4 linked regions of the Minwuia thermotolerans genome follow. The main gene of each other region encodes a partner of the protein of the gene in region 2 in a complex. Links are inferred from orthologs where the notes say so. Each region holds a gene or a part of one and is shown on either strand. Other genes may lie near its edges.

Region 1 (7,936 bases), on a different replicon or contig from region 2:
GCATCGGCATCGATCTCGGCGGCACCAAGATCGAGGCCCTGGCGATCGATGACCGGGGCCGCGAGATGTACCGTCAACGCGTGCCCGCCCCCCGCGACGACTACCACGCCACCATCGACGCCATCTTGGGCCTGGTGGCAGAGCTCGAGGAGCGAACCGGCCGGCGGGGACGCGTCGGCGTCGGCACGCCAGGCGCGGTCTCCCCCGTCACAGGACTGATGAAGAACTGCAACTCCACCTGGCTCAACGGCCAGCCCCTGGCGCGGGATCTGGAGGCCGCCCTGCGCCGCCCGGTCCGGCTGGCGAACGACGCCAACTGCTTCGCGCTTTCCGAAGCCATCGACGGCGCAGCCGCCGGCGCGCCGACGGTTTTCGGCGTCATTCTCGGCACCGGAGTCGGCGCCGGGCTGGTGATCGACCGCAAGACGCTGACCGGCCCAAACGCCATCGCCGGGGAGTGGGGCCACAATCCCCTGCCCTGGCCGCGTGACGACGAGCGCCCCGGCCCGGCCTGCTGGTGCGGAAAGCGTGGCTGCATCGAGACTTTCCTCTCCGGTCCGGCGGTGGAGCGTCTCCACCTGGACAAGACCGGGCGGCGCGTTCCGGCGCGCGAGATCGCGGACAGCGGAATCTGGGCGGACTATGTCGACCGCCTGGCGCGGGCCCTGGCTCATGTCATCAACATCATCGATCCCGACATGATCGTCCTGGGCGGCGGCATCTCCAACCGCGTGGAGCTCTATCAGCCCGTCGCCGACCGGCTGAACGATCACGTCTTCTCCGACTACGTCTCAACCGTCATCAGCCAGCCCGTCTTCGGTGACGCCAGCGGCGTGCGCGGCGCCGCATGGCTCTGGCCGACGTCGTGAACGCGCTCTGCCGCGACTGCTTCTCGACGGACATCGCCGGGGACCTGTGCGCGGCCTGCGGGTCGCCGCGCACGCTCGGCCACGCGGAACTGCACGACCTCTCGATCGCCCATATCGACTGCGACGCCTTCTACGCCGCGGTGGAGAAGCGCGACGATCCGAGCCTGCGCGACAGGCCGCTGATCATCGGCGGCGGCCGGCGCGGCGTCGTCTCGACCGCCTGTTACATGGCGCGGATCTACGGCGTCCGCTCCGCCATGCCCATGTTCAAGGCGCTGAAGGCCTGTCCGGATGCAGTAGTCCGGAAACCGGACATGAAGAAGTACGCCGCCGTCAGTCGCGAGATCCGGACCCTGATGCTGGACCTGACGCCGCTGGTCGAGCCGTTGTCGATCGACGAGGCCTTCCTCGACCTGACCGGCACGGCGCGCGTCCACCACGCCAGTCCGGCCGCCACCCTGGCGCGGCTGGCGCGGCGTATCGAAACGGATATCGGCGTCACCATCTCGGTCGGCCTCTCCTACAACAAGTTTCTCGCCAAGCTGGCCTCCGACCTCGACAAGCCGCGCGGCTTCGCGGTCATCGGCCGGGCGGAAGCGGTCGAGTTCCTGGCGCCGCGTCCGGTCTCCGACATCTATGGCGTCGGCAAGGCCTTCGCGGGCCGGCTGGCGGCCGACGGCATCCGCACCTTCGCCGACCTGCGCCGCCATGACGAGACCGAGCTGATGCGCCGCTACGGCGTCATCGGCAAGCGGCTCCGCGCCTTCGCCGACGGCCGCGACACGCGCGCCGTCAACCCGGACGGGGAACGCAAGAGCGTCTCGACGGAGACGACATTCAATGACGATATCGCCGGGTTTGACGAACTGGCGCGAATCCTCTGGCGGCTGTCGGAGGACGTCTCGGCGACGCTGAAGGAGAAGCGGATCGCAGGGCGGACGGTGACGCTGAAGCTCCGCACCGCCGATTTCCGCGTCCACACGCGCAGCCACACGCTTGACCACCTGACCCAGCTCGCCGGGACCATCTACCATGCCGCCGAGCCGCTGCTGCGCCGCGAGGCGGACGGGCGGCGCAGGTTCCGGCTCATCGGCGTCGGCATGAGCGGTCTCGACGGGGAGCGAGACACCGATCCGCCCGACCTGCTCGACCAAAACCGGGCGAAACGCCGCCAGATCGAGGGCGCGCTGGACCGGATCCGCGCCCGTTACGGCAAGACGTCGATCGGCGAGGGCCGAGGCTTCGGGTCGAACTCGCGGAAGCAGCGCGATCAGGACCGCTGAGCGCGCTTCGCCTTCAGGATGTCGGCGATCCGGCGCCAGGTCACCGTGGCGATATCGGGATGCGCCAGCGCCGCCCCGATCCGCTTCTCCCCCATGAGATCGAAATGCTCCTTGTAGGTGCCCGGCTCCTGCAGCGCGCGCGGATGGCAGCCGAGCGAAAGCGCCACAGGCATGAGTTCCCGGTAGCCCGCCGGGCCGGCGCGGTCGGAGAGCAGATGCGCCGTCAGCCGCCCGTCCGGCAGCCGCCGCGGTCGATCCATCACGACCATGGAATGAAGCTTGTGCCGCGTGACTTCGCTTCCTCCCCCTTGCCGGAGAATGACCGGGGGAGGGGGAAAATCCACTCGCGCGACGTCACCGGCATACCGGTCAGTTCAGAAACTCCGGCTCTTCCCGCTCCAGGATGCGCCGGAGCGCCGAGAAGTGCCGCTCGGCCAGCTTGGGCCGCTCCTCCGCCATCTGGCGCGAGGTCAGGGCAACGACCTCGTCCGAGAGCGTGCGAAGCTTCCCGCCCGTGGACCGCGCCAGCACCTGGAAGGTCGCCGCGCGCTCCAGGTAGTACAGATCGTTGAAGCATTCGCGGACGTTCGGACCCGTCACGGTGACGCCGTGGCTCGCCATCATCAGCACCGAGCGGTTGCCCAGTTTCGAGGCGATGCGGTCGCCCTCGGCGTTGTCCAGCGACAGGCCGTTGTAGTCCTCGTCGTAGGCGATGCGGTCGTGGAAATTGAGCGCGTTCTGCTCGCACATCTTGAGTTCGCCGTCCCGAAGCAGGGTAAGCGCCGTGGTGTGCGGCATGTGCGTGTGCATGACGCAGACAGCGTGCGGCGCGGCGACATGGATGCCGCGGTGAATGGTGAAGGCGGTATCCTCCACCTCGTTGTCGCCCTCGATCACATTGCCGTCCGCGTCCACCATGACCAGCGACGACGCGGTGATCTCCGACCAGTGCCAGCCATAGGGGTTGATCAGGAAGCGGTTGCCGCGCATCGCGCCGTCGGCGTCGGGCACGGCCAGCGAGAAGTGGTTGCAGACGCCCTCGTGCAGGCCGAGGCGCGCAGCCCAGCGGAGCGCGCAGGCGAGATCGATCCGCATTTCCTTCAGGTCGGGGGTCATGGACGGGGTCTCCCTTGCCGCGTATTCTTTTCCCTTTCCTACCCCTTTGTCGCGATCGGCGCCAGATTGTCGAGGAACTGCCGTGCGCAGGCCGCCCACGAGAACCGCATGGCGTGGGTCCGGCAACGGGCGGCGTCGACTTCCAGCGCCGCCAGCGCGGCCTGGCCCAGATCCTCGTCCAGTACACCCGGCCCGTCGGCCCCGATCACGTCCAGCGGCCCGGGCACCGGATAGGCCGCGACGGCCACGCCGGAGGCCAGCGCCTCCAGCAGCACGAGACCGAAGGTGTCGGTGCGGCTGGGGAAGACGAAGACGCTGGCGCTGCGGTACCAGGCGGCCAGTTCCTCTCCGAACTTCGCCCCCGGGAAGATCGCGTCGGGGTGATTCCGCTTCAGTTCGGCGAGCTGAGGGCCGTCGCCGACGACCGCCTTCTTGCCCGGCAGGTCGAGGGCCAGGAAGGCCTCGATGTTCTTCTCCACCGCCACCCGTCCGACATAGAGGAAAAGCGGCTCGCCGCCCTCCCATGCCCTCGGCCCGTCGGGGCGGAACAGCGCCGTATCGACGCCCCGGCTCCAGTCGACGATGTTGGCGAAGCCCTGCGCCTCCAGTTCGCGGCGGATCGAGCGCGTCGCCACCAGAACGCCGGACGAGCGGCGGTGGAACCAGCGTATCGCCCGGTATCCCCAATTGAGCGGCACGGGCAGCCGCGCGGCGAGGTATTCGGGAAATTTCGTGTGATAGCTGGTGGTGAACGGCCAGCCGCGCCGGACACAGAACCGCCGTGCCGCCAGACCCAGCGGCCCTTCGGTGGCGATATGGACCGCCTGGGGCCGGAATTCGGCGAGCCGCCGCCGCAGCCCGGCGCCGGGCGCGACGGCGATGCGGATTTCGGGATAGGTCGGCAAGGGCATGGTGCGGAAGTCGCGCGGGGCGATGACGAGAAACTCGTGCCCCAACGGCTCGCACTCCTCGATCACGCGGCTCCAGGTCCGCACGACGCCGTTGACCTGCGGATGCCAGGCGTCGGTGACGAGCGCAATTCTCACGCGGCCCGAATTCTGGAGCGTTCGCCGGCGGCCCGCTTCTCGGCGAAGGCTTCGGCTAGGGCGTCCGACCAGCGGATGATCTCCAGGCGACCGTCCTGGCGCTCGATCACCGCAGTGCAGCTCTCAACCCAGTCGCCGTCGTTGACGTAGGTGATGCCCTCGATCTCCCGGATCTCGGCATGGTGGATGTGGCCGCAGATGACGCCATCGACGGCGCGGCGGCGCGCCTCGTCGGCCACGGTGGTCTCGTAGTTGTCGATGAACTGCACCGCGTTCTTGACCTTGAACTTCAGATAGGCCGACAGCGACCAGTACTGCAGCCCCAGCCGCTGCCGCACCCGGGCCAGCACCGTGTTGACCCGGATCAGCATGTTGTAGGACCAGTCGCCCAGCACCGCGAGCCACTTCGCATAGCGCACGACGCCGTCGAAGGCGTCGCCATGGGTGACCAGATAGCGCTTGCCGTCGGCGGCGGTGTGGATGTCGTCCGTCTTCACCTCGACGCCGCCGAAATGCGTGCCGCAATAGTCGCGGAAGGCCTCGTCGTGATTGCCTGGAATGTAGATCACCCGAACGCCCTTGCGGGCCTGGCGGAGCAGTTTCTGGACCACGTCGTTGTGGCTCTGCGGCCAGAACCAGCCGCGTTTCAGCGCCCAGCAGTCGACGATGTCGCCCACCAGGTAGATCGTGTCCGCCTCGAAGGCCTTGATGAAGGAGAGCAGGCGTTCCGCCTGGCATCCGCGCGTGCCCAGATGGACATCAGAGATGAAGATCGTTCGGCAGCGCACCGTATCCGAGGAAAACATCGATCTATAGGCCCCCGATCCTGTGGTGACGCCGCTATAGACCCGTCATGTTGCCGATTCGTGACGCGCGAACCCCATATCTGGCGTCCAGGTCACGCCCTGGCCGGTTTGACCGTCCCGTCCCGCGCATCGACGTCGAGCGCCCCCAGCACCGTGGCCACGATATGCTGCGCGTTGAGACCGGCGACATCGTACATCTTCTCCGGCTTGTCCTGATCGATGAAGATGTCGGGCAGGCACATGGGCCGCACCTTCAGCCCGTCGGTCAGGTCGTTCTGCGCCAGGAAATGCAGCACATGGCTGGCGAAGCCGCCGACCGCGCCTTCCTCGATGGTGACCAGCAGCGGATGCTCCCGTGCGAGCCGGGTAATCAGGTCGGTATCCAGCGGCTTGGCGAAGCGGGCATCGGCCACGGTGGCGCTCAGCCCGCGCGCGGCCAGGTCCTCGGCCGCCTTCATGCATTCCTGCAGCCGCCCGCCGAAGGATAGGATGGCGACGGCATTGCCCTCGCGCACGATCCGGCCCTTGCCGATCTCCAGGGGCGTGCCTTCCTCCGGCATTTCCAGGCCCACGCCCTCGCCGCGCGGATAGCGGAAGGCCGAGGGCCGGTCGTCGATCGCCGCCGCGGTGGCGACCATGTGAACCAGTTCCGCCTCGTCGGCGCTCGCCATGACCACGAAACCCGGCAGCGTCGCCAGATAGGTGACGTCGAATGCGCCCGCATGGGTGGGGCCGTCGGCGCCGACCAGGCCGGCCCGGTCGATGGCGAACCGCACAGGCAGCCGCTGGATGGCGACGTCGTGGACAACCTGATCGTAGCCGCGCTGCAGGAAGGTCGAATAGATCGCCGCAAAGGGCTTCAGGCCGCCGGCCGCCATGCCGGCGCAGAAGGTCACCCCGTGCTGCTCGGCAATGCCGACGTCGAAGGTGCGGTCGGGAAAGGCCTTGCCGAAGACGTCGAGGCCGGTGCCCGAGGGCATGGCCGCGGTGACGGCGACAATCCTGTCATCCTTCGCCGCTTCCTTCACCAGCGCGTTGGCGAAGACCTTGGTGTAGGCCGGCGCATTCGGCTTGCCCTTCTGCTGCGCACCGGTGACCACGTCGAACTTGGCGACGCCGTGATATTTGTCCGCCGACTGCTCCGCTGGCGGATAGCCCTTGCCCTTCTCGGTGACGACATGCACCAGGATCGGGCCGCTGCCGGCATCGCGGACGTTCTCCAGCACCGGCAGCAGGTGGTCGATATTGTGCCCGTCCACCGGGCCGACATAGTAGAAACCCAGCTCCTCGAACATGGTGCCGCCGGTAAGCATGCCGCGGGCGAATTCCTCGGCGCGCTGGGCCATCTTGGAGAGCTGCCGCGGGAAGCGTTCGGCCAGCTTCTTGCCGACCTCGCGGATCGACAGATAGGGCTTGCCGGAGATCAGCCGCGAGAGATAGGCGCTCATGCCGCCGACCGGCGGGGCGATCGACATCTCGTTGTCGTTCAGGATGACGATCATCCGGCTTTTCATGCTGCCGGCATTGTTCATCGCCTCGTAGGCCATGCCAGCCGACATGGCCCCGTCGCCGATCACCGCGACCACGCGGTTGGGCTGGCCCTGCATGCGGTGGGCGACGTCGAAGCCCAGCCCGGCCGAGATTGAGGTCGATGAATGGGCCGCGCCGAAGGGGTCGTAGACGCTTTCCGCGCGCTTGGTGAAGCCCGACAGGCCGCCGCCCTGGCGGAGCGTGCGGATTCGGTCGCGTCGCTCGGTCAGGATCTTGTGCGGATAGCACTGGTGGCCGACGTCGAAGATCAGCTTGTCGTCGGGCGTGTTGAAGACGTAGTGCAGCACCGTCGTCAGTTCGACGACGCCCAGCCCCGCGCCCAGGTGCCCGCCGGTCTGGGAGACCGCATCGATCGTCTCCGCCCGCAGTTCGTCCGCCAGCTGGCGGAGCTGCTCGGGCGCCAGTCCCCTGAGCTCCGCCGGGCTGCTGACGGTGTCGAGCAATGGTGTTTTCGAAGTTTCGGCCACTGCCGCTTACCCCTTTGCTACTGCCGTGCGGGCCGGGCGCTTGACGGTCACGACCGCCGGTCGATCACATACCGCGCCACTTCCCTCAATAGAAAGGCCCTTTCACCAAACAAATCAAGGCGCGCGACGGCGTGTGCAACCAGTTCCTCCGCCCTTTTTCGCGCACCTTCGGGGCCCATCAGCGTGATGAAGGTTTCCTTGCCGGCCTCGGCGTCCTTGCCGACGGCCTTGCCCATTTCCTCTGCCGAGCCGGCCGCGTCGAGCAGATCGTCGGCGATCTGGAAGGCCAGACCGAGGTCGAGGCCATAGGCCTTCAGCGCCTCCCGTTCCCGCGCCGTGGCGCGGCCGAGTATGGCGCCGGCCTCGCATGACCAGGCGATCAGCGCGCCGGTCTTCATGTTCTGCAGCCGGGTGATCTGGTCGAGATCGTAGGATGTCGTCTCCGCCTGCAGGTCGATCATCTGCCCGCCGACCATGCCCTCGGCGCCGGCCGCACGCGCCAGCCGCTGCGCCAGATCGAGGCGGATGTCGGCGCTGGGATCGGTGGCCGGGTCCAGCAGGGTGCGGAACGCCAGCGGCTGCAGCGCATCGCCGGCCAGCACCGCTGTCGCCTCGTCGAACTGGCGGTGATTGGTCGGCTTGCCGCGCCGCAGGTCGTCGTCGTCCATGCAGGGCAGATCGTCGTGAATCAGCGAATAGGTGTGGATCATCTCGATCGCGGCAGCGGCGCGGACCGAGGAATCGTGCGGCACGAAGAACAGATCGCCCGTCGCCATGACCAGGAACGGCCGGAGCCGC
Region 2 (7,880 bases):
GAGGATCCGGAGGGCACCTTTCTCTACGCGCGCTATCCGCGGCCGGTATCGGGCTGCGCGGCGGAGGTCAGCCAGCGCATCGCCGAAGCGGTCTTCGCCGCGCTGGTGCAGGCCCTGCCCGACAGGGTCACGGCCGCCCCAGCGGGATCGAGCGGCAACTTCGCCCTGGGCGGGCACGATCCGGCCCGGGGACGCTCCTACGTCATGTACCAGATCTCCGGCGGCGGCTATGGCGGCAATGCCGACCATGACGGACTGACCAACGGCTGCTCGACCATCGGCATCTCCAAGACGCCGCCGATCGAGGTCATGGAGCAGTACTATCCCGTGCTGTACCACGAGTACGGCCTGCGGGAAGGTTCGGGCGGCGCCGGGGAGAAGCGCGGCGGCTTCGGCCTGAAATACACCGTCGAAGTGCGTCGCGGGGAGGCCACCGCCTCCTTCGTCATGGACCACGGCCGCTTCGGGCCGCAGGGAGTTCTGGGCGGCTGCGACGGAATGCCCAACAGCGTCACCGTGCATCGCGGCGGACGCTCCTACGTGCCCGAACATCTCTCGAAGGACCAGGACATCCGGGTTGCCGCGGGCGACAGGATCGAGGTCGGCACGCCCGGCGGCGGCGGCTACGGCGACCCCTTCCGGCGTCCCGCCGCGAAAGTGCTGGCCGACATCCGCCTTGGCTACTACACATCCGACCAGGCACGGGAGCTCTTCGGCGTCGTGCTCGATCCCTCCGGCCGGGACGTGGACATGGCGGCCACGGCGCGGCGGCGCGCGCATCCGCAGGCGGCGGAGTAGGCGCGGCGCGGCGCTTGACGCACCGGGACGGCGCGTCTATAAGCCCGGCCTTCGAATTGACTGAATCCGCCTTTGGGACTGGACATGGCAAACATCAAATCATCCGAGAAAGACATCCGCCGCACGGCGACGCGCACCGCGCGCAACGTGGCCCGGCGCAGCCGGATGCGGACCTATGTCAAGCGGGTCGAGGTCGCACTGGCCGCCGGCGACGCCGAGGCCGCGAACAAGGCCCTCCAGATCGCGCAGAGCGAACTGGACAAGGCCGCGCAGAAGGGCGTCATCAAGCGCAATGCCGCCGCCCGGAAGGTGTCCCGCCTCAACGCGCGGACCAGGGCCCTGGCTTCCGCCTGATCGATCTTCCGGAAGAAATTCCCGTTTCTGGTGTGCCGCGGACCCCGTCCGCGGCACATTTCATTTCAGTGACATTTTTTTTGCCCGGCGGCGAAAATTGAATCGCCAATGATTCCAACCGCAGAGCGCCGAGAAGCGGGATTTCTTCCTAATTGCGGAGTTTTCTCTCAACCGAGGCCTCTTGAAAGCCGCCCGCCATCCGATCTAAAGTTCGCTTCGCGGGACAGACCGGGAGATGACGGAGTGGGCCGAGACAAGAACAGATCCGGATAAATACGGACGAACCCCACAGACCGTCTGCCTTCTCGAGTCCTGATGTCAAAATCAGCGTTGCGTCAACAGACTGTACATCGGTCTGAACAGGCTTTTTTGCGTTTTCGGCCTCGCCAGCCGCAGTATTCGACAACACGGGAGCGCGAAGTTGACTTTCGAGGCGGACAGGATTTCCGAGGACATCGACGACGCGCCGGCCATGGACGACAGCGAAGCGCTGCATCTGCTTTGGCAGCGCGTCGGAGGGCGCGTTCGCAAGGCTGTCGGGGACGCCGCCTTCAAGAGCTGGCTGGCGCCTCTGCGCCCCGTGGCGCTGCACGATGACCGCGCCGTACTGCTCGCTTCGACCGCGTTCTTGAAAGATTGGGTGAGGAACAACTACCAACAGTTGTTGCTGCGCGAATTCCAGCGTGACGTGCCGCACATCCGCGAGATCGCCATCCATGTCGGCCTGGAAGCTGCTGGCCGCGGGACGGCGAAGGAGGGCGTGACCGCCGGAGAGGCCGGCAGCGACGAAGCCGAGGCTGCGGCCGCCCCCGCGCGGGCGGCCGAACCGGCGCGCGAAGACACGGCCGTGGAGGGGCTGACCGGCCTTCTGGACGCCGCCCTGACCTTCGACAACTTCGTCGTCGGCAAGGCCAACGAACTGGCCTACGCCGCGGCGCGGCGGGTCGCGGATTCCGACGACGTGGCCTTCAACCCGCTGTTCCTCTATTCCGGCGTCGGCCTGGGCAAGACCCACCTGATGCAGGCCATCGCCTGGCACATCGTGCGCGCCAAGCCCGGACGCCGGGTGATGTACCTGTCGGCCGAGAAGTTCATGTACCAGTTCATCCGCGCGGTCCGCTTCAAGGACACCATGGCGTTCAAGGAGCAGTTCCGCTCCGTCGACGTGCTGATGATCGACGACCTGCAGTTCTTCACCGACAAGAACTCCACCCAGGAGGAATTCTTTCACACCTTCAACGAGCTGGTGGACCGCAAGCACCAGGTCGTGATCTCCGCCGACCGTTCGCCCTCCGACCTGGACGGCATGGAGGAGCGCGTGCGCTCCCGGCTGGGCTGGGGACTGGTGGCCGATATCCACCCCACCGACTTCGAGCTCCGCGTCGGCATCCTGGAGCAGAAACTGGCGATGAACGCCGACGTCCATGTTCCCGAGGATGTGCTGCAGTTCCTGGCGCACAGGATCACCTCCAACGTGCGGGAACTGGAAGGCGCACTGAAGCGGGTCATCGCCCATCACGAGCTGATGGGCCGGGAAATCACGCTGGACCTCGCCCGCGACGTCCTGGCCGATCTGCTGCGCGCCAATTCGCGCAAGATCACCATCGACGAAATCCAGAAGAAGGTGGCCGAGCACTTCTCCATCAAGATCACCGAGATGTCGTCCAGCCGCCGCGCCCGCGCCGTCGCCCGGCCGCGCCAGGTCGCCATGTATCTCTCCAAGAAGCTGACCACGCGCAGCCTGCCCGACATCGGCAGGCGCTTCGGCAACCGCGATCATACGACGGTGTTGCACGGGGTGCGGAAGATCGAGGAACTCATCCAGAGCGACTCCAGCCTGGCCGAGGACGTGCGCCTGCTGGAGGCCGCACTTTCCAACTGAGCGGGCAGGCCGCGGACCGGCCCCGCCGCAGGCCGGTAAAATCCATGGAATCGTTGGCGAATCGTGACGCCAGCGTGCTATAGAGAACTGCTCTGGCGGCTGCCGGCCGTCAGGTTCCCGTTCGAACCAGTTCTGGCAAGACATTACCGATGAAACTGACCATTGAACGCGCCGCTCTCCTGTCCACGCTGGGCCATGTGCAGAGCGTGGTGGAACGGCGCAATACCATCCCGATCCTGAGCCACGTGCAGATCGAGGCGGGCTCGGACGCGGTCAGGTTTCGCGCCACCGACCTGGAGCTTGCCATCGTCGAGGAGAACGACGCCAGGGTCGACACGCCCGGCACCGCGACGGCGCCGGCGCACACGCTCTACGATATCGTGCGCAAGCTGCCTGACGGCGCGGACGTGGAACTGAGTCTGGATCAGGAACGCCGCCGCCTGGTGCTGCAGTCAGGCCGTTCCCGCTTCGCGCTGGCCTGCCTGCCGAACGAGGACTTCCCGACGTTCGAGGATGACGAGCTGCCGCACAGCTTTCACATGGCGGCCGAGGAACTGCGCACCCTGGTCGAGCGCACGCGGTTTGCGATTTCCACCGAGGAAACCCGCTACTATCTGAACGGCGTCTACATGCACGCCAGCGATGACGGCAAGAAGCTGCGCGCCGTCGCCACGGACGGTCACAGGCTGGCGCGCTTCGAGATCGACGCCCCGGCGGGCGCGGAGGCCCTGCCGGGCGTCATCGTGCCCCGCAAGGCGATCGCCGAGATCCACCGGCTGCTGGGCGACACCGACAAGGACGTCGCCATTTCCGTCAGCGAGACCAAGATCCGCTTCGCGCTGGGCCGGTCGGTGCTGACGTCGAAACTGATCGATGGCTCCTTCCCCGACTATGAGCGGGTGATCCCGTCCAACAACGAACGCCGCCTGGAGGTCGACGCGAAGATCTTCACCAGCGCGGTGGACCGGGTCTCCACCATCTCGACCGAGAAATCGCGGGCGGTGAAACTCTCCATGGACAGCGAGCGGCTGGTGCTGTCGGCCAACAGCCCCGACGCCGGCAGCGCCTCCGAGGAGATCGCCGTCAGCTACGATGCGCCGGCCATGGAGATCGGCTTCAACTCGCGCTATCTGATGGAGATCGCGTCGCAGATCGACGGCGAGAGCGCGCTTTTCGAGCTTTCCGACGCCGCGGCGCCCACCATCATCCGCGATCCGCAGGATGCTTCGGCGCTCTACGTCCTGATGCCGATGCGGGTCTGAGCCGGCGGCGATGCCGGCCACAGCCCCCGAAGCCGCCGACCGGGCCGAACCGGCGGCGGTGCGGCGTCTTACCGTGACGGATTTCCGATCCTACGACCGGGCGACGATGGAGCCCGATAGCCGGCCGGTGGTGCTCACAGGCCCGAACGGGGCGGGCAAGACGAATCTGCTGGAGGCCGTCTCCATGCTGTCACCGGGCCTCGGCCTGCGCCGCGCACGGCTGACGGAAATGACCCGGCGGGGGGCCGAACGCTGGGCCGTGGCCGCCATGGTGGAGCGTCACGGAGAGACGGTCGCCGTCGGCACCGGGATCGCCGGCGATCCGGGGCAGGAGAAACGGGTGGCGCGGCTGGACGGGGAGAGCGTCGGGCCGATGCAGTTGAGCGGTGTCACCCCGGTGACATGGCTGACGCCGCAGATGGACCGGCTGTTCCTGGACGGGGCCGCGGTCCGGCGGCGGTTCATGGACCGCCTGATCCTGGGGTTCGACCCGGACCATGGGGCCCGGGCGAACCGCTACGAACGCACAATGCGGGAAAGGCTGCGCTTGCTGAAGGACGGCAACAGGGACGACCGCTGGCTGGGGGCGCTGGAAGCCCAGATGGCCGAGCACGGCGTCGCCATCGCCGCCGCCCGGCTGGCCTGGGCGAAACGCACCGCCCGGGCGGTGCGCGCCGGCATCGGCCCCTTCCCCGCCGCCGAGATCGCGCTGGAGGGGCTGGAGACGGCGCTGGACGGTCGCCCGGCGGTCGAAGTGGAGGAGGGTCTCATGGCCGGCCTCCGCGACGGCCGCGAGGAGGACGCCCGCGCCGGCATGACCCGCCTGGGGCCCCATCGCAGCGATCTGGCGGTGCGGCACCTGTCCAGGGACGCCGCGGCCGAACAATGCTCGACCGGCGAGCAGAAGGCGCTGCTGATCGCGCTGATCCTGGCGGACGCGCGCATGCAGGCGGCCGAACGGGGCGTCACGCCGATCCTGCTGCTGGACGAAGTGGCGGCCCATCTGGACGCCGACCGGCGCGCCGCGCTCTACGACGAGATTGCTGCTCTGGGCAGCCAGGCTTGGATGACGGGCACGGAAGGCCATCTTTTTGACATGCTGGGCGAACGGGCGCAGCACTACGAAGTACGTGACTCGGCGCTGACGCCGGCGTCGCGGAGCTGAGAGGACCGACATGAGCGACAAGACCAACGGCGACAGCGAGGAATACGGCGCGAGTTCCATCAAGGTGCTGAAGGGCCTGGACGCCGTACGCAAGCGCCCGGGCATGTACATCGGCGACACCGAGGACGGCTCGGGCCTGCACCATATGGTCTTCGAGGTCGTCGACAACGCCATCGACGAAGCGCTGGCGGGCCACGCGGATACCGTCGAGGTGATTCTGGACGCCGACGGCGCCTGCATCGTCACCGACAACGGCCGTGGCATTCCCGTCGACCTTCATGAAGGCGAGGGCATGTCGGCGGCGCAGGTGATCATGACCCAGCTGCACGCCGGCGGTAAGTTCGACCAGAATTCCTACAAGGTCTCCGGCGGCCTGCACGGGGTCGGCGTGTCGGTGGTCAATGCGCTGTCGGAATGGCTGGAACTGACCATCCGCCGCAACGGGCGCATCCACTACATGCGCTTCGTGCACGGCGAGCCCCAGGGCGACCTGGAGGTGATCGGCGAGTACGAAGGCCGTTCCGGCACCATGGTCCGCTTCCTGCCCAGCCTGGACACCTTCAAGGAGATCGAGTTCGACTTCGGCATCCTGGAGCATCGCCTGCGCGAGCTGGCCTTTCTCAATTCGGGCGTGCGCATCCTTCTGGAAGACCGCCGCCACGTCGAGACGCGGCGGGAGGAGCTCTACTACGAGGGCGGCACCGAGGCATTCGTCAACTATCTCGACCGCAACCGCTCGGCGCTGATCAAGAAGCCGATCATGATGAAGGGCGAACGCGAGGGCGTGACCGTCGAGGCGGCGCTGCAGTGGAACGACGGCTATCACGAGAACGTCCTCTGCTTCACCAACAACATCCCCCAGAAGGACGGCGGCACGCACCTGGCCGGCTTCCGCGCGGCGCTCACCCGCTGCGTCAACACCTTCGCCGCCAACAGCGGCATCGCCCGCAAGGAGAAGGTCTCGATCACCGGCGACGACGCCCGCGAGGGACTGACCTGCGTCCTGTCGGTCAAGGCGCCGGACCCGAAATTCTCCAGCCAGACCAAGGAGAAGCTGGTTTCATCGGAGGTTCGCCAGCCGGTGGAGAACCTGGTCGGCGATGGCCTGAACCTGTGGTTCGAGGAGAACCCGACCGAGGCCCGCGCCGTGGTGCAGAAGATCGTCGAGGCCGCGGCGGCGCGCGAAGCCGCGCGCAAGGCCCGCGAACTGACCCGGCGCAAGTCCACCCTCGACCTGGGCGGCCTGCCCGGCAAGCTGGCGGACTGCCAGTCGCGGGATCCGCAGGAAAGCGAGCTCTACCTGGTGGAGGGCGACTCGGCGGGCGGTTCCGCCAAGCAGGCTCGCGACCGCCGCACCCAGGCGGTGCTGCCCCTGCGCGGCAAGATCCTGAACGTGGAGCGCGCCCGCTTCGACAAGATGCTGGGTTCGACGGAGATCACCGCCCTGATCACGGCCATGGGCACCGGCATCGGCCGCGAGGACTTCGACATCGCGAAGCTGCGCTACAACAAGATCATCATCATGACCGACGCCGACGTCGACGGCGCCCACATCCGCACGCTGCTGCTGACCTTCTTCTACCGTCAGATGCCGGAGCTGCTGGAACGGGGACACCTCTTCATCGCTCAGCCGCCGCTCTACAAGATCACCAAGGGCAAGTCGTCGGTCTATCGCAAGGATCAGCGCCAGTACGAGGACTACCTGATCGAGAATGGCCTGGCCGAAGCGACCTTCGTCGATTTCAACGGCGTCCAGCACGGCGGCGGCGAACTGCACGAACTGGTGGGCCGGGCGCGGCGCGTGCGGCGGCTGCTGGACTCCATCGGCAAGAAGTATCCCGACTGGGTGGTCGAGCAGCTCGCCATCGCCGGCGGTCTTTCCCCTGCGGTCTTCGGCGATCCCGACAGGATGACGGAGATCGCGGCCTCCGTGGCAAAGCGGCTGGATGTGCTGTTCCCCGACTATGAGCGTGGCTGGGAAGCGCGCCGGGCCGGGGACGGCAGCCTGATCTTCGAACGTGAGGTACGCGGCGTCCGCGAAGCCTATGTCCTGGACCGGCGGCTGATCGAAAGCGGCGAGGCGAAGCGCCTCGACGAGATGACCGCGGAGATGCAGGCGCTCTACGAACGGCCGGGCACGCTGATGATCAAGGACAGGGAACACGCCATCTATGGCCCGGTCACCCTGCTGGCCGCAGTGCTGGATGCCGGCCGGCGCGGCCTTACCGTGCAGCGCTACAAGGGCCTTGGCGAGATGAACCCGGACCAGCTGTGGGAAACGACCCTGGATCCCAATGCGCGCACGCTGCTGCAGGTCAGGGTCGACCATCTGGAAGATGCCGATCAGGTCTTCTCCACCCTGATGGGCGATGTGGTCGAACCGCGCCGCGACTTCATCCGCGAAAACGCGCTCTCGGTG
Region 3 (6,176 bases), on a different replicon or contig from region 2:
AAATTTACCATCTTCAAAATGCATTATGTAGATCAATTGGCGGACAGGGTGGGATTCGAACCCACGAAGGGTGTTAGCCCTTGGCGGTTTTCAAGACCGCTGCCTTCAACCACTCGGCCACCTGTCCTCGGCCAAGGTGATTAGCAAAGCCGGTGCGGGGCGTCCATCTGTCCGCCATCGGGGCTTTTCGAATCCGGGACGTTCCGGCAAGGTGCAGCGATGTGCGACAGGCTCATGAAAATCGGTACATCCCTGCTGGCCGGTCTGGCCCTACTTGTCCTTGTCCCCGGGGCCGCCCCGGTCCGCGCCGCAGAGGAGGCGCCGCCCGAATTCGAAACCTGGCTGGACGGCGTCCGGCAGGAAGGCCTGGAGCGGGGGATCAGCGCCGCGACGCTGGATCAGGCCCTACGCGGCGTCGAGCCCGTGCGCCGCATCGTCGAGCGGGACCGCAGCCAGGCCGAGTTCAAGCTGACATTCCGGACCTATGCCGACCGGCTGCTGACTGAAACCAATATCCGTGTCGGCCGCGCGAAGATCGTGGAGCACCGGGATTTGCTGGCGCGCATCCAGCAGACCTTCGGCGTGCAGCCGCGCTACGTGGTGGCGATCTGGGGCATGGAGACCCGCTATGGCGCGGTGAAGCCGACCATGCCGGTCATACCGGCGCTGGCCACCCTGGCCTATGACCGGCGGCGCTCGGCCTTCTTCCGCAACGAGCTGTTCAAGGCCCTGGAGATGATCGACCGCGGCCATATCGAGCACGGCAGGATGATGGGCTCCTGGGCCGGGGCCATGGGACAGCCGCAGTTCATGCCGTCGAGCTACATGGCCTATGCCCGCGATTTCGACGGCGACGGCCGCCGGGACATCTGGAGCAGTGAGGCGGACGTCTTCGCCTCGATCGCGAACTACCTGGCGCAGCATGGCTGGAGCGACGACCAGACCTGGGGCCGGCCGGTGCGTCTGCCGGACGATCCGGGCTTCCGCGCCCGTCTGCCGGAACGCAGCGGGCGGTCGGGCTGCCGGGCGATCGACGCCATGACCGACACGCTCCGACTCTCCGAATGGCAGGCCCTCGGGGTGCGCCGGATCGATGGCACGGACCTCCCGGGGCGCGATCTGCCGGCTTCGCTGGTAGAACCGGACGGGGCGGAGGGTCCGGCGTTCCTTGTCTATCGGAACTACCATTCCATCTTGCGGTATAACTGCGCACACCTGTACGGTCTGGCTGTCGCCACTCTGTCCGACCATCTCTGGCCGGCGGAGTAGGGAGGGTCCGCCGGAGAGCGAGGGGGACAGTATGATCGACGGCGTTCGGAAAGGCTGGCGGCCCGGCATCGCCGCTGTCATCGCGGCAGGCGTGCTTGCCCTGGCGGGCTGCGCCGAATCGCAACTGGCGGTGCACGTCGCCAAGAAGGCCAATCACGCCGCCCAGCCGACGCCGCAGGAACGGAAGATCCACGCCGAACGCGTGCGGGCGGCCAGCCTGCGGCCCTACACGATCAACAATGTGCGCTACTTCCCGAAGGACGATCCGAAGTACGACGAGACGGGACTCGCGTCCTGGTATGGCGAGCCGTTCCATGGACGGCTGACCGCGGCGGGCGAAATTTATGACATGAACCGTGTCTCGGCGGCTCACAAGACCCTCCCGCTGCCGACCACGGTGGAAGTCACCAATCTCGAGAACGGGCGGGTGCTGGTGGTCCGCGTCAACGACCGGGGACCCTTCGTCGATGGCCGCATCATCGATCTGTCGCGGCGCGCGGCCCAGTTGCTGGGCTTCGAGCACGACGGCGTGGCCCGCGTGCGGGTGCGCATAAAGGGCTCGCCCGACGACGCTTTCGTGATGCGCACGAAGGCGATCACCGTCGCGGAAGAGAAGAGCGTCACTGCAGCGCCGCGGCCGACGGTGAAGGTCGCCGCCCTGGCGCCGCCGGATGCCGCAGAGGGCGCGTCGGCCATGTCGCTCTCCACTCCCGCCGTGACCCGGGCGCCGGCCGCGCCGCCCGATGTGCTGCCGGAACAGGCCGCGGCGGCAGAGACGGTCTACCGCGTGCCCGTGGATGCCGACACGCGCCTGTTCGTGCAGGCCGGCGCCTTTACCGATTACCAGAATGCGCTGCGCATGAAGGCGATGCTCTCGCCCGTCGGCGGCGTCGATATCCAGCATACGCTGATCGACGACCGCGACTTCTACCGTGTGCGGATCGGACCCCTGGGCGACGTGACCGAGGCCGACCGGGCCCTGGCGCGCATCAAGTCCCAGGGTGCGGGTGACGCGCGTATCATCGTCGACTAGACTTCCGCCCACCGGAAACAGAGCAGTAAGCGTAAGATCATGATCCGTGTGCTTTTCCTGCTGGTCATCGCCACGGTCGCCATGGCGGCCGCGCCGCGCGGGGCCAGCGCCGCCGACTTCGAGACCGCCGCCACCCACGCCATCATTCTCGACCACCGATCGGGCCGGGTCCTCTTCCGGAAGAACCCCGACGAGCCGATCCCGACCGCCTCGATGAGCAAGATCATGACCGTCTACATGCTGCTGGAGCAGCTCAAGGCGGGCACGCTCACCGAGGACGACACGTTCGTGGTCTCCGAGAAGGCCTGGAAGAAGGGCGGCTCCAAGATGTTCGTCGAGGTCGGCAAGCAGGTCCGGGTGGGCGACCTGCTGCGCGGCATCATCGTCCAGTCCGGCAACGATGCGAGCATCGTCGTCGCCGAAGGCCTGGCCGGCAGCGAGGAGGCCTTCGCCGAGCGCATGAACGAGAAGGCCCAGGAACTGGGCCTGGACAACACGACCCTGCGCAACGCCACGGGCTGGCCGGACCCCGAACACCGCATGAGCGTGCGCGACCTGGCGCGTCTGGCCAGCCTGACGATCAGCAACTTCCCGGATTACTATGGCCTCTACGCCGAGAAGAAATTCACCTACCACGACATTGAACAGAGCAACCGCAATCCGGTGCTCTACAGCTTCGATGGCGCCGACGGCCTGAAGACCGGCCATACGGAGGAGGCCGGCTATGGCCTGGTGGCCGCGGCCGAGCGCGACGGCCAGCGCCTGATCTTCGTTCTCGCCGGCATGGAGAGCGCCCGGGAGCGGGCCACCGAGTCGGTCCGCTTCATGCAGTGGGCCTTCCGCACGTTCCGTAATTTCAAGCTGTTCGCCGATGGGGAGGAAGTCGAGACGGCCGAGGTCTGGCTGGGCGAGAAGGTGCGCGTGCCGCTGGTCACGGCCGAACCCCTGGCGCTGACGCTCTCGCCGGACATGCGCGAACAGATGCGGGTCGAAGTCGTCTATGACGGTCCCATCCCGGCACCGGTCAAGGCCGGGGAGCCACTGGCCGAGCTGGTAGTGACAATCCCCGGCGTCGAGACCGTCCGCCAGCCTCTGCTGGCCGGATCGGACGTTGCCCGGCTCGGCCCCATGGGCCGCATCGCCGCCGCGGTCGGCCACATGATCTGGAGCGCCGAGTGATCCGGAAACCGGCGGGCCGGGGACTCTTCATCACCTTCGAAGGCGGCGAGGGCGCCGGCAAATCCACCCAGGCCGCACGTTGCGCCGGCTATCTGGCCGAACGCGGCCATGAGGTGGTGGCCACGCGCGAACCCGGCGGCACGCCGACCGCGGAACGGCTGCGGGAGATCCTTCTGGATGGGGCGGTCGCCCTTGACCCGCTCGAGCAGGTCCTGGTGCTGTACGCCGCACGCCACAACCATGTCACCGGCGTCATCCGGCCAGCCATCGAACGCGGCGCCATCGTGGTCTGCGACCGCTTCTCGGATTCCACCCGCGCCTATCAGGGCGCCGCCGGCGGCGTCGATGCTGCCGCCATCGACGCTGTGGAGAGGCTGGCGCTCGGGGGCTTCGGCCCCGATCTCACCCTCGTCCTCGATGCGCCGGTCGAAACCGGCTTCGCCCGGGTGCGCGACCGCGGCGGCGCCGCCGACCGTTTCGAGGGTCAGGAGAATGCCTTCCACCGCCGGCTGCGTCAGGGATTTCTCGACATTGCCGCCGCCGATCCGGAACGCTGCCGCGTGATCGACGCGACCGGCGGCCCGGATGCGGTCTGGCAGTCGGTGCGCGCGGCACTCGACGCGGTGCTGGAGGCATGAGCGACGAACTCGAACGCCCGGCGCCCGACGAGGTCGACGCCGACCTTCATCCGGCGCTGACACCCTTCCTGATGGGGCACCAGTCGGCCGAGCGCGCCATGGCCGCTGCCATGGCCGGCGGCGGGCAACTCCACCACGCCTGGCTGCTGGCCGGGCCGGCGGGCATCGGCAAGGCGACCCTTGCCTATCGTTTCGCGCGCCGGCTGCTTGCCGGGAACGGGGACGGGGGCCTGTTCGGCGATGACGACAGGGGCCTGTACACGGATCCGGAAGATCCGGTCTTCTCCGCCGTCGCCTCGGGCGGCCACCCCAATCTCGTGCGCCTGCGCCGAACCTGGGATTTCGAGAAGAAGCGATGGTTCACCGGCATCCGCATCGACGAGGTGCGTCAGCTCACGCGTTTCCTGGCTCAGAGCGCCGCACGCGCCGGCCGGCGGGTGGTGATCATCGACGCCGCCGACGACATGACCCGCAGCGCCGAGAACGCCTTGCTGAAGCCGCTGGAAGAGCCGCCGGCCAACACCGTGTTCCTGCTGGTGGCGCACCGGCCCGGCGCGCTGCTGCCGACCATCCGTTCCCGCTGCCGCCGTCTCGACCTGCGCGCACCCGATAGCCGGGAAGCGCTGGAAGTCCTGCGCCGCCTGCGCCCGGACATCGACGAATCCGAGCGTGAAATGCTGTTGGCGCTGGCCGACCGGTCTCCCGGCCGGGCGCTGCGCCTCGCGGAAGCGGGCGGTGCGGAGATCTACCGCCAGCTCCTCGAGGTGCTGGCCGGTGCACCGGCGATCGAGAAGGGCGCGGCGCTGCGCCTCGCGGCGCTGACCGACAAGGGCGCAGAGGCGGAGCGGCGCTTCGCCATTCTGGGCGATCTGATGGACGGTGTGCTGCGGCGCATCGTACTTGCCGGCGGCGGCGCGGCGGAGATCGCCCACCCATCGGAACAGGAGGCGGAGCTGGCCCGCCGCGCAAGGGGCGGCAGTCTTGAACATTGGTTCGAGTTGTGTGAAAACCTGCGCCACCTTCGGGAGCGCACGGAAGCGGTCAACCTGAACCGCAAGACGGTGACCCTGACCCTGTTTTCCGCGTTCGAGGACGCCGCACGACGCGCCGGTCTCTGAGACCGGCGCAGACCCAGGACCGCCATGCAGGATGCTGCCGCCGTGAAGCCGAGCTACTACATCACGACGCCGATCTACTACGTCAACGACCGGCCGCATATCGGACACGCCTACACGACGCTGGCCTGCGATGTGATCGCGCGCTTCAAGCGCCTGGACGGCCATGAGGTCCATTTCCTGACCGGCACCGACGAGCACGGACAGAAGGTCGAGAAATCGGCTCAGGCCGCCGGCCTCGATCCGCAGGCCTTCTGCGACCGCGTCTCGCAGAACTTCCGCGACATGATGGGCGCGCTCGACATCACCAATGACGACTTCATCCGCACCACCGAGGAGCGGCACGTCACGAGCGTGCAGGATCTGTGGCGCAAGCTGCAGGAGGCCGGGGACATCTATCTGGGTTCCTATGCCGGCTGGTACGCGGTGCGCGACGAAGCCTTCTATGGCGAGGACGAACTGACGAAGACGCCGGACGGCCGGATGATCGCGCCCTCGGGCGCCGAGGTGGAATGGGTCGAGGAGCCGAGCTACTTCTTCCGGCTTTCGGCCTGGGCGGACCGCCTGCTCGCGTTCTACGAGGCCAACCCCGACTTCATCCTGCCGGCGCAGCGCCGCAACGAGGTCGTCAGCTTCGTCCGCTCCGGGCTGCGGGATCTTTCGATCTCGCGCACCACGTTCGACTGGGGTGTGCCGGTGCCCGGCGATCCGGAGCACGTCATGTATGTCTGGCTGGACGCGCTGACCAACTACATGACCGCCGTCGGCTACCCGGAGACGGATTCCGGGCTCTATCCGCGCTTCTGGCCGGCCGACCTGCACATGGTGGGCAAGGACATCCTGCGCTTTCACGCGGTCTACTGGCCGGCGTTCCTGATGTCGGCGGGCCTGAAGCCGCCGAAACGGGTCTTCGCCCACGGCTGGTGGACCATCGAGGGCCAG
Region 4 (6,878 bases), on a different replicon or contig from region 2:
GCCGCCGTGTTTCCCGCTCCACCAGCCGCGCCAGCCTGAGGGCCGGAAAACCCATCATGTGCCGCGCCGTCTGGGTGGCGGCGACCTCCTCGTAGCTGGCGATCAGCCCGTCCTTCAGATGGCAGATCGAGACCCCCTCGAAGCCGGCGCGCACGCCCTTCGAATCCGGCAGACGCGAATCCCAGCTGAACAGGTACCGGGCATAGCCGACGCCGCCCTGTTCCACCGGTTCGTGGAAGGTCCAGCGGAAATTCTCCCCGTCCCGGTGGAAGAAATCCGAGAACAGGCGCGCGATCTCCGCCCTGCCCTCGAACGCGCCGTAGAAGTCATCGTGATAGACGCCGTCCGGCGTGAAACACGCGGCGGCCTCCTCGAATGCGCCGCGGCACACCGCATCGCCCATGCGGCCGATCAGGTCTTCGAATGACATCGTGCTTCCTCCCCAGGAAATGAAGACGGCAACGCTAGGCCGCCCTGCCCGGGCTGTCCATTCGCCGCCGCCCTGACCGGGATCGACTTGCGTGCGCCGGCCGATGGCATTATCCCGTTGACGCAAACGTAAGTCCGTCTTCGGGGGAGCGAAGCCCATGAACGTCACCGCCGCGCCCGCCCGGCACGCCGATGCAGCCGTCGAGAATTTCGACGTGCTGATCGTCGGCGCCGGCATTTCCGGCATCGACGCCGCCTACCACCTGCAGCAGCACTGCCCGGACAGGAGCTTCGTCCTGCTGGAAAACCAGGAGAGCTTCGGCGGCACCTGGCTGACGCACAAATATCCCGGCATCCGCTCCGACAGCGACCTGTTCACCTTCGGCTATTCCTGGAAGCCCTGGGTCGACAAGCCGATCGCGACCGCCGACAAGATCATGCGCTATCTCGACGAGGCGCTGGACGAGCAGGACATCCGCCGCCACATCCGTTTCCGCCATCAGGTGAAGGCCGCCCGCTGGTCGAGCGCCGACAAGCGCTGGTCGGTCGAAGTGCTGGACAAGGAGTCCGGCGAAATCCGCCGTTTCTCGGCCAGTTTCCTGTGGATGTGCCAGGGCTATTACCGTCACGAGGAAGGCTACAAGCCGGACTTCCCCGGCCAGGACAGCTTCAGGGGACAGATCGTCCATCCCCAGGAATGGCCCGAGGATCTGGACTATGCAGGCAAGAAGGTCGTCGTCATCGGCTCCGGCGCGACCGCGGCGACGCTGATCCCGGCGATGGCGGAGAAGACGGCGCACATCACCATGCTGCAGCGTTCGCCGACCTATTTCTTCGCCCGGCCCAACGAGAACGAGCTCGCCACGCAGCTCCGCGAACTCGACATCCCGCAGGAGTGGATCCACGAGATCGTCCGCCAGAAGATCCTGAAGGACCAGCGCATGATCCAGACGCTGTCCTTCACCCAGCCGGATTTCCTGAAGGACCAGCTGCTCGGCGCGGCGAAGGAACATCTGGGCGAAGATTTCGACTACGAGACCCACCTGACGCCCAGCTACCGCCCCTGGCGGCAGCGCCTCGCGCTGATCCCGGACGGCGACCTATACACGGCGATCAGGGCGGGCAAGGCCTCCATCGTCACCGACGAGATCGAGAGCTTCACCGAGACCGGCATCCGCCTGAAGTCCGGCGAGGAGCTGGAAGCCGACATCATCGTCACGGCGACCGGCTTCAACTTCTGCATCCTGGGCGACGTGGAGATCGAGATCGACGGGCGGAAGCTCGACTTCGCCGAGACGGTGACCTATCGCGGCGTGATGTATTCCGGCGTGCCCAACATGGCCTGGGTGTTCGGCTATTTCCGGGCGAGCTGGACCCTGCGCGCCGACCTGATCTCGGGCTTCGTGACGCGGCTGCTGAACCACATGGCGGACAAGGGCGCGGAGATGGTCGTGCCGACGCTCCGCGACGAGGACCGGGGCATGAACTTCGGTCCCTTCATCGACCCGGAGAACTTCAATCCCGGCTACGTCATGCGCTCGCTGCACCTGCTGCCAAAACAGGGCGACCGCGATCCCTGGCGCTTCGAGCACGATTACTTCGCCGAGAAGGACGTCCTGCCGGTGGCCGAACTGGACGACGGGGTGCTGATCTACCGGTAGTCCCACATGGCGCGCGGGGGATGGCATGGCCGGCCCGCGCGCATTCGGGGGCGGGCTGGAGACCAACGGACCGTGGGTCCGGACAAGCTCGTCCAGCCGGAGGACTGATTGACTGGTCCAATCAACGCTGTCGCCCTTGGACCCCGGATCAAGGTCCGGGGCAGGCTTGATCCAAGGGCCCGGCGAACCAATGAACTGGGTCCTGGGGTCAAGCCCCAGGACGCCAAGTGTATCCCTCCACCCCTTCGTGGAACGACCTAGATGCCCTTGCGGCTGGCGAAGGCAGTCACCAGCGTGCCGTCGTCGAGATAGTCGAGCTCGCCGCCGACGGGCACGCCGCGCGCCAGCCGGGTGATCTCGACGCCGCTTTCTTCCAGCCGCTCGGTGATGTAGTGGGCCGTGGTCTGTCCGTCGACGGTGGCGTTGGTGGCCAGGATGATCTCGGTGACCGCCGGGTCGGCGGCGCGCGGAATCAGACTCTCGATGTTCAGATCCTCGGGGCTCACCCCGTCCAGCGCGGAGAGCACGCCGCCCAGGACGTGATAGCGGCCGCGGAAGGCGGAAGCGCGTTCCAGCGCCCAGAGGTCGCCGACCTGTTCGACGACGCAGATGATCGCCGGGTCGCGCCGCGGGTCGGCGCAGATCTCGCAGGGGTTCACGGTGTCGACATTGCCGCAGGTCGCGCAGACGCCGACCGATTCGGCGGTCTGGGCCAGCGCCTCGGCCAACGGCAGCATCACCGTTTCCTTGCGCTGGATCATATGGAGCGCCGCGCGCCGCGCCGAACGCGGACCGAGTCCGGGCAGCTTGGCCAGCAGCCTGATCAGGCGTTCGACATCGGCGGCGGCCATGGTTCAGTGACGCTCCAGATCCGGCGTCTTCAGAACGGCAGCTTCATGCCGGGCGGCAGGTCCAGCCCGCCGGTGACTTCGCTCATCTTCTCCTTGGCCGCCCCGTCGGCGCGGCGCTTGGCGTCGTTCAGCGCCGCCACGACCAGATCCTCGACCATCTCGGGGTCTTCGGGGTCGAGCAGGGAGGGATCGATCTTCACCTTCTGCACCGCGCCCTTGGCGGTCATGGTGACCTTGACCATGCCGGCTCCGGCCTCCCCGGTGACCTCCAGTGTCTCCAGTTCGGCCTGCAGGGATTCCATCTTCTCCTGCATGGCCTTGGCCTGTTTCATCAGGTTGCCGAGATTCTTCATCCGTCTTCGTTCTCCTCGTCATCCGGAGCGGGGGGGACCGGCTCGGCGTCAAGCTCCGCCCGGCCGATCACGAACGCCTTCGGAAAATACTTCTTCACCTCGCGGACCAGCGGATCGTCCTCGTCGGAAGCCTGGCGCTGCGCCGCCGCGTCCCGGCGCTGCTCGGCAACGGTCGGCTCGCCCCCGGCATTGGAAATGATAACACCCCAGCGCGCCCCGGTCCGCTGATTCAGCCAGTTGACCAGCCGCTGGCTGAAATCAGCCGGCGCACCGTCGGTCAGCGCGATTTCCAGACGGCCGGGCTGATAGCTCACCAGCCGGACATGGTTCTCCAGATGGCCCAGCAGGCCGATCTCCTTGGCGTCGTCGACGAACTGCAGCAACGCCTGGAAGTCCTGCGGCAGCGGCGGCCCGTCCGGTTCCGGCGCCGCCTGCGGAGAGGGGCGGGAGACCGCCTGCGCCTGCGGCCTGGACCCGCCGCCGCTATTGCCGCTGCGGGGCGGCTGCGGCTGCGGGGGCTGACCCTGTGCCGGGGCGCCGTCGCCCTGCTGCAGACGGCGCATCAGGTCCGCCGGATCGGGCAGGTCGGACGCGTAGGCCAGGCGGATCACCGACATCTCGGCTGCGGCGATCGGCGATGGCGCGTTGCGCGCTTCGGCCAGGGCCTTCAGCAGCATCGACCATGCGCGGGACAGCACCGGCATCGACAGCGCCGCCGCCATGGCCTGACCCTTCTCCCGCTCCTCGGCGGCGCGCGCCTCGGGCGGTTCGTGGCCCGGCGCCAGCTTCTCCGCCGACAGCCAGTGGGTCACTTCCAGCAGATCCTGCAGGATCATCTGCGGGTCCGCGCCGGCGTCGTAGAGTTCCCGCAGCAGGGTCAGCGCTTCGGCGCCCTCCCCCTTCATCGCCGCCTCGTAGAGCTCCAGCACGCGGCGGCGGTCGGCGAGTCCCAGCATGTCGCGGACCAGCGCCTCGCCGGCCTGCCCGCCGCCATGGGCGATGGCCTGATCCAGCAGGGAAAGCGCGTCGCGGACCGACCCTTCGGCGGCGCGCGCCAGTAATTGCAGCGCGCCTTCGTCAACGGCCGCGCCCTCGCTGTCGGCGATCGATTTCAGGTGCCGGATCAGGCCGTCCGCCGGCACCCGTTTCAGATCGAAGCGCTGGCAGCGCGACAGCACCGTCACCGGCACCTTGCGGATCTCGGTGGTGGCGAAGATGAAGACGACGTGCGCCGGCGGCTCCTCCAGCGTCTTCAGCAGCGCATTGAAGGAGTTGTTCGACAGCATGTGGACCTCGTCCACGATGTAGACCTTGAAGCGGCCCTGGACGGGCAGATAGGGCACGCCGTCGAGCAGTTCCCGCATCTGTTCGACCTTGGTGCGGGAGGCGGCATCCAGTTCCTGGACGTCGATGTGCCGCCCTTCGGCGATATCGCGGCAGTCCTTGCAGGTCCCGCAGGGCGTCATGGTCGGGCCGTCGGCCGAGCCGCAGTTGAGCGCCTTGGCAATGATCCGCGCGGTCGTCGTCTTGCCCACGCCGCGCACGCCGGTGAGCATGTAGCCGTGGTGCAGACGCTTGTGCTCGATGGCATTCGAGAGGGTGCGGACCAGCGCGTCCTGGCCGATCAGTTCGTCGAAGCTCTGGGGGCGGTACTTGCGTGCGAGAACCTGATAGGGCGCTGGACCGGCCTCTGTCATCGTCCCTGCACGGCTCCATGGAGTGATCGGGCGGGAGATTGCCCGGCGACCCGGACCGGATTCGTTACGGCTGCTTCCTTCCGGATCTGACCGGGTTGGCGAGCGGTCCGTCCGCAGGCAACCTCCCGGGCCGTATATCGCAAGGAAGTCCCCCCCATTTCAAGGGGAGTCAGCCGCCCAGTTCGCGTCCCCTGTCGCGGGCGGCCAGAACCGCCTTTTCCATCAACGGCTTCAGGCCGCCTTCGGCCATCAGCACCTTCAGCGCCGCCTCGGTCGTGCCGCCGGGGCTGGTGACATTGACGCGAAGCTGCGCCGGGCCCTCGTCCGCATCCCGCGCCAGGCAACCGGCGCCGTAGACCGTCTGCAGCGCCAGCTTTGCCGACAGCGCCGCCGGCAGGCCCGCCGCCTCGCCCGCCGCGGCCAGACATTCGATCATGTGGAAGACATAGGCCGGACCGGAACCGGAAACCGCCGTCACCGCGTCCATCTGGCTCTCGTCCTCGACCCATGCGACTTCGCCCACCGCCGCCAGCAGTTCGCCGGCGCGGACCTTCATCGCCTTGGTGACGTTCGGATTCGGGCAGGCGACCATCATCCCCTTGCCCACCGCCGCCGGCGTGTTGGGCATGGTGCGCACGATCGCCGCGTCGCCGCCCAGTGCGCCTTCGAAGAAGCCGATGGTGGTGCCCGCGGCGATGGAGAGGAACTGCGTCTCCGGCGACCTGAAACGGGCATAGGCCGGCGCGACGTCGGCCATCATCTGCGGCTTCACCGCCAGGATCACGCAGTCGGGGGCGAATCCGTCCGGGACGTCGTCCGCGGCGGACACGACGGTGACACCCTTCGCCTTCAACGCCGTCTGCGCGGCCTCGGCCGGCTCCACGATCACCACCGTCCGCGGATCGGTACCGCGCGCCAGCCAGCCGTCCAGCATGGCGCCGCCCATCTTGCCGCAACCGACGAGAAGCAGTCCGTTGGCCATCATCGTCTCCCCGAAATCCCCGCAGAATCATTCGGCGTCCTCGGGCCTGACCCGAGGACCCATGTATCCATCAACGCAGGACTGGGCCCTCGGATCAAGTCCGAGGGCGCCGTCGATGCAAAGGCCGGTGTTCCCGTCTCAGACCTGCACGAAGTCGGCGCAATAGGGGTTCGTCATGCGCTCGTTGCCGAAGGTCGACGTGTCGCCATGACCGGGCACGAAGGTGACATCGTCGCCCAGCGGCCATAGCTTCTCCCGGATCGAGGTGATGAGCTGCTGATGGTTGCCGCGCGGGAAATCTGTGCGCCCGACCGAGCCGCGGAACAGCACGTCGCCGACGATGGCGATCTTCGAGGGCTCGTGGAAGAAGATCACGTGGCCCGGCGTGTGGCCCGGGCAATGGCGGACCTGCAGCGTCATGGTGCCGACGGTGACCTCGTCGCCGTCTTCCAGCCAGCGGTCCGGCGTGAAGGAGCGGGCATGGCCGAAGCCGAAACGCTGCGCCTTCTCGTCGAGACGGTCGATCCAGAAGGTCTCCTCCTTCTGCGGCCCCTCGATCGGCAGCTCCAGCTTCTCGGCCAGTTCCGCCACCGCACCGGCATGGTCGAGATGTCCGTGGGTGACCAGGATCTTCTCCAGCCTGACGCCGTTCTCCTTCGCCACCTCCAGCAGGCGCTCGGCGTCGCCGCCGGGGTCCGTCAGGGCGCCCGCCATGGTCTCCGGATCCCAGATGACGCAGGCGTTCTGGCGGAAGGGCGTGACGGGCACGATGGCGACTTTCATGGACTTCTCCCCTTGGCTGTCATGCAGATGTAGCGGCCCCCGCCGCGCGCGTGAAGAGGCGGCGATTGACGCCCGCCATGCCCTGGGGCATCTGACGCCGGTTCCAGGGGAGGGAGCGCATG

The links.
Region 1: the proteins of dnaN (region 2) and CWC60_RS07360 are in contact, whole or in part, in a solved structure (PDB 1OK7), measured with the Escherichia coli proteins. The link is inferred for Minwuia thermotolerans from one-to-one orthologs.
Region 3: the proteins of dnaN (region 2) and CWC60_RS02275 are in contact, whole or in part, in a cryo-EM structure (PDB 8GIZ), measured with the Escherichia coli proteins. The link is inferred for Minwuia thermotolerans from one-to-one orthologs.
Region 4: the proteins of dnaN (region 2) and CWC60_RS16015 are in contact, whole or in part, in a cryo-EM structure (PDB 8GIZ), measured with the Escherichia coli proteins. The link is inferred for Minwuia thermotolerans from one-to-one orthologs.

The regions. Positions count from the first base shown.
Region 1 is NZ_PIGG01000026.1:322,565-330,500, reverse strand. The notes cover bases 1-2,999. They hold CWC60_RS07360 (DNA polymerase IV), read left to right. Parts: upstream 1-847; coding sequence 848-2,152; downstream 2,153-2,999. Other genes in these bases: CWC60_RS07350 (aldolase), read right to left, coding at 2,522-2,999; CWC60_RS07355 (DUF4031 domain-containing protein), read right to left, coding at 2,140-2,421; CWC60_RS07365 (ROK family protein), read left to right, coding at 1-869. Also shown: more of CWC60_RS07350, read right to left, coding at 3,000-3,367; CWC60_RS07345 (glycosyltransferase family 4 protein), read right to left, coding at 3,307-4,314; CWC60_RS07340 (UDP-2,3-diacylglucosamine diphosphatase), read right to left, coding at 4,311-5,120; dxs (1-deoxy-D-xylulose-5-phosphate synthase), read right to left, coding at 5,213-7,138; CWC60_RS07330 (polyprenyl synthetase family protein), read right to left, coding at 7,186-7,936. UniProt on the Escherichia coli protein: Poorly processive, error-prone DNA polymerase involved in translesion repair and untargeted mutagenesis. Copies undamaged DNA at stalled replication forks, which arise in vivo from mismatched or misaligned primer ends.
Region 2 is NZ_PIGG01000014.1:134,297-142,176, forward strand. What follows is about bases 2,297-5,239. They hold dnaN (DNA polymerase III subunit beta), read left to right. Parts: upstream 2,297-3,183; coding sequence 3,184-4,296; downstream 4,297-5,239. Other genes in these bases: dnaA (chromosomal replication initiator protein DnaA), read left to right, coding at 2,297-3,034; recF (DNA replication/repair protein RecF), read left to right, coding at 4,307-5,239. Also shown: CWC60_RS02975 (hydantoinase B/oxoprolinase family protein), read left to right, coding at 1-798; rpsT (30S ribosomal protein S20), read left to right, coding at 883-1,152; more of dnaA, read left to right, coding at 1,625-2,296; more of recF, read left to right, coding at 5,240-5,461; gyrB (DNA topoisomerase (ATP-hydrolyzing) subunit B), read left to right, coding at 5,472-7,880. UniProt on the Escherichia coli protein: Confers DNA tethering and processivity to DNA polymerases and other proteins. Acts as a clamp, forming a ring around DNA (a reaction catalyzed by the clamp-loading complex) which diffuses in an ATP-independent manner freely and bidirectionally along dsDNA.
Region 3 is NZ_PIGG01000012.1:796-6,971, forward strand. What follows is about bases 3,177-6,176. They hold CWC60_RS02275 (DNA polymerase III subunit delta'), read left to right. Parts: upstream 3,177-4,115; coding sequence 4,116-5,237; downstream 5,238-6,176. Other genes in these bases: CWC60_RS02265 (D-alanyl-D-alanine carboxypeptidase family protein), read left to right, coding at 3,177-3,481; tmk (dTMP kinase), read left to right, coding at 3,481-4,119; metG (methionine--tRNA ligase), read left to right, coding at 5,262-6,176. Outside these bases: CWC60_RS02255 (lytic murein transglycosylase), read left to right, coding at 235-1,269; CWC60_RS24240 (septal ring lytic transglycosylase RlpA family protein), read left to right, coding at 1,301-2,302; more of CWC60_RS02265, read left to right, coding at 2,342-3,176. UniProt on the Escherichia coli protein: Part of the beta sliding clamp loading complex, which hydrolyzes ATP to load the beta clamp onto primed DNA to form the DNA replication pre-initiation complex.
Region 4 is NZ_PIGG01000051.1:17,109-23,986, forward strand. Bases 2,642-5,615 are described here. They hold CWC60_RS16015 (DNA polymerase III subunit gamma/tau), read right to left. Parts: upstream 4,992-5,615; coding sequence 3,291-4,991; downstream 2,642-3,290. Other genes in these bases: recR (recombination mediator RecR), read right to left, coding at 2,642-2,941; CWC60_RS16010 (YbaB/EbfC family nucleoid-associated protein), read right to left, coding at 2,971-3,294; proC (pyrroline-5-carboxylate reductase), read right to left, coding at 5,161-5,615. In the rest of the region: CWC60_RS15995 (nuclear transport factor 2 family protein), read right to left, coding at 1-430; CWC60_RS16000 (flavin-containing monooxygenase), read left to right, coding at 588-2,090; more of recR, read right to left, coding at 2,348-2,641; more of proC, read right to left, coding at 5,616-5,973; CWC60_RS16030 (MBL fold metallo-hydrolase), read right to left, coding at 6,112-6,756; CWC60_RS16035 (PaaI family thioesterase), read left to right, coding at 6,876-6,878. UniProt on the Escherichia coli protein: Part of the beta sliding clamp loading complex, which hydrolyzes ATP to load the beta clamp onto primed DNA to form the DNA replication pre-initiation complex.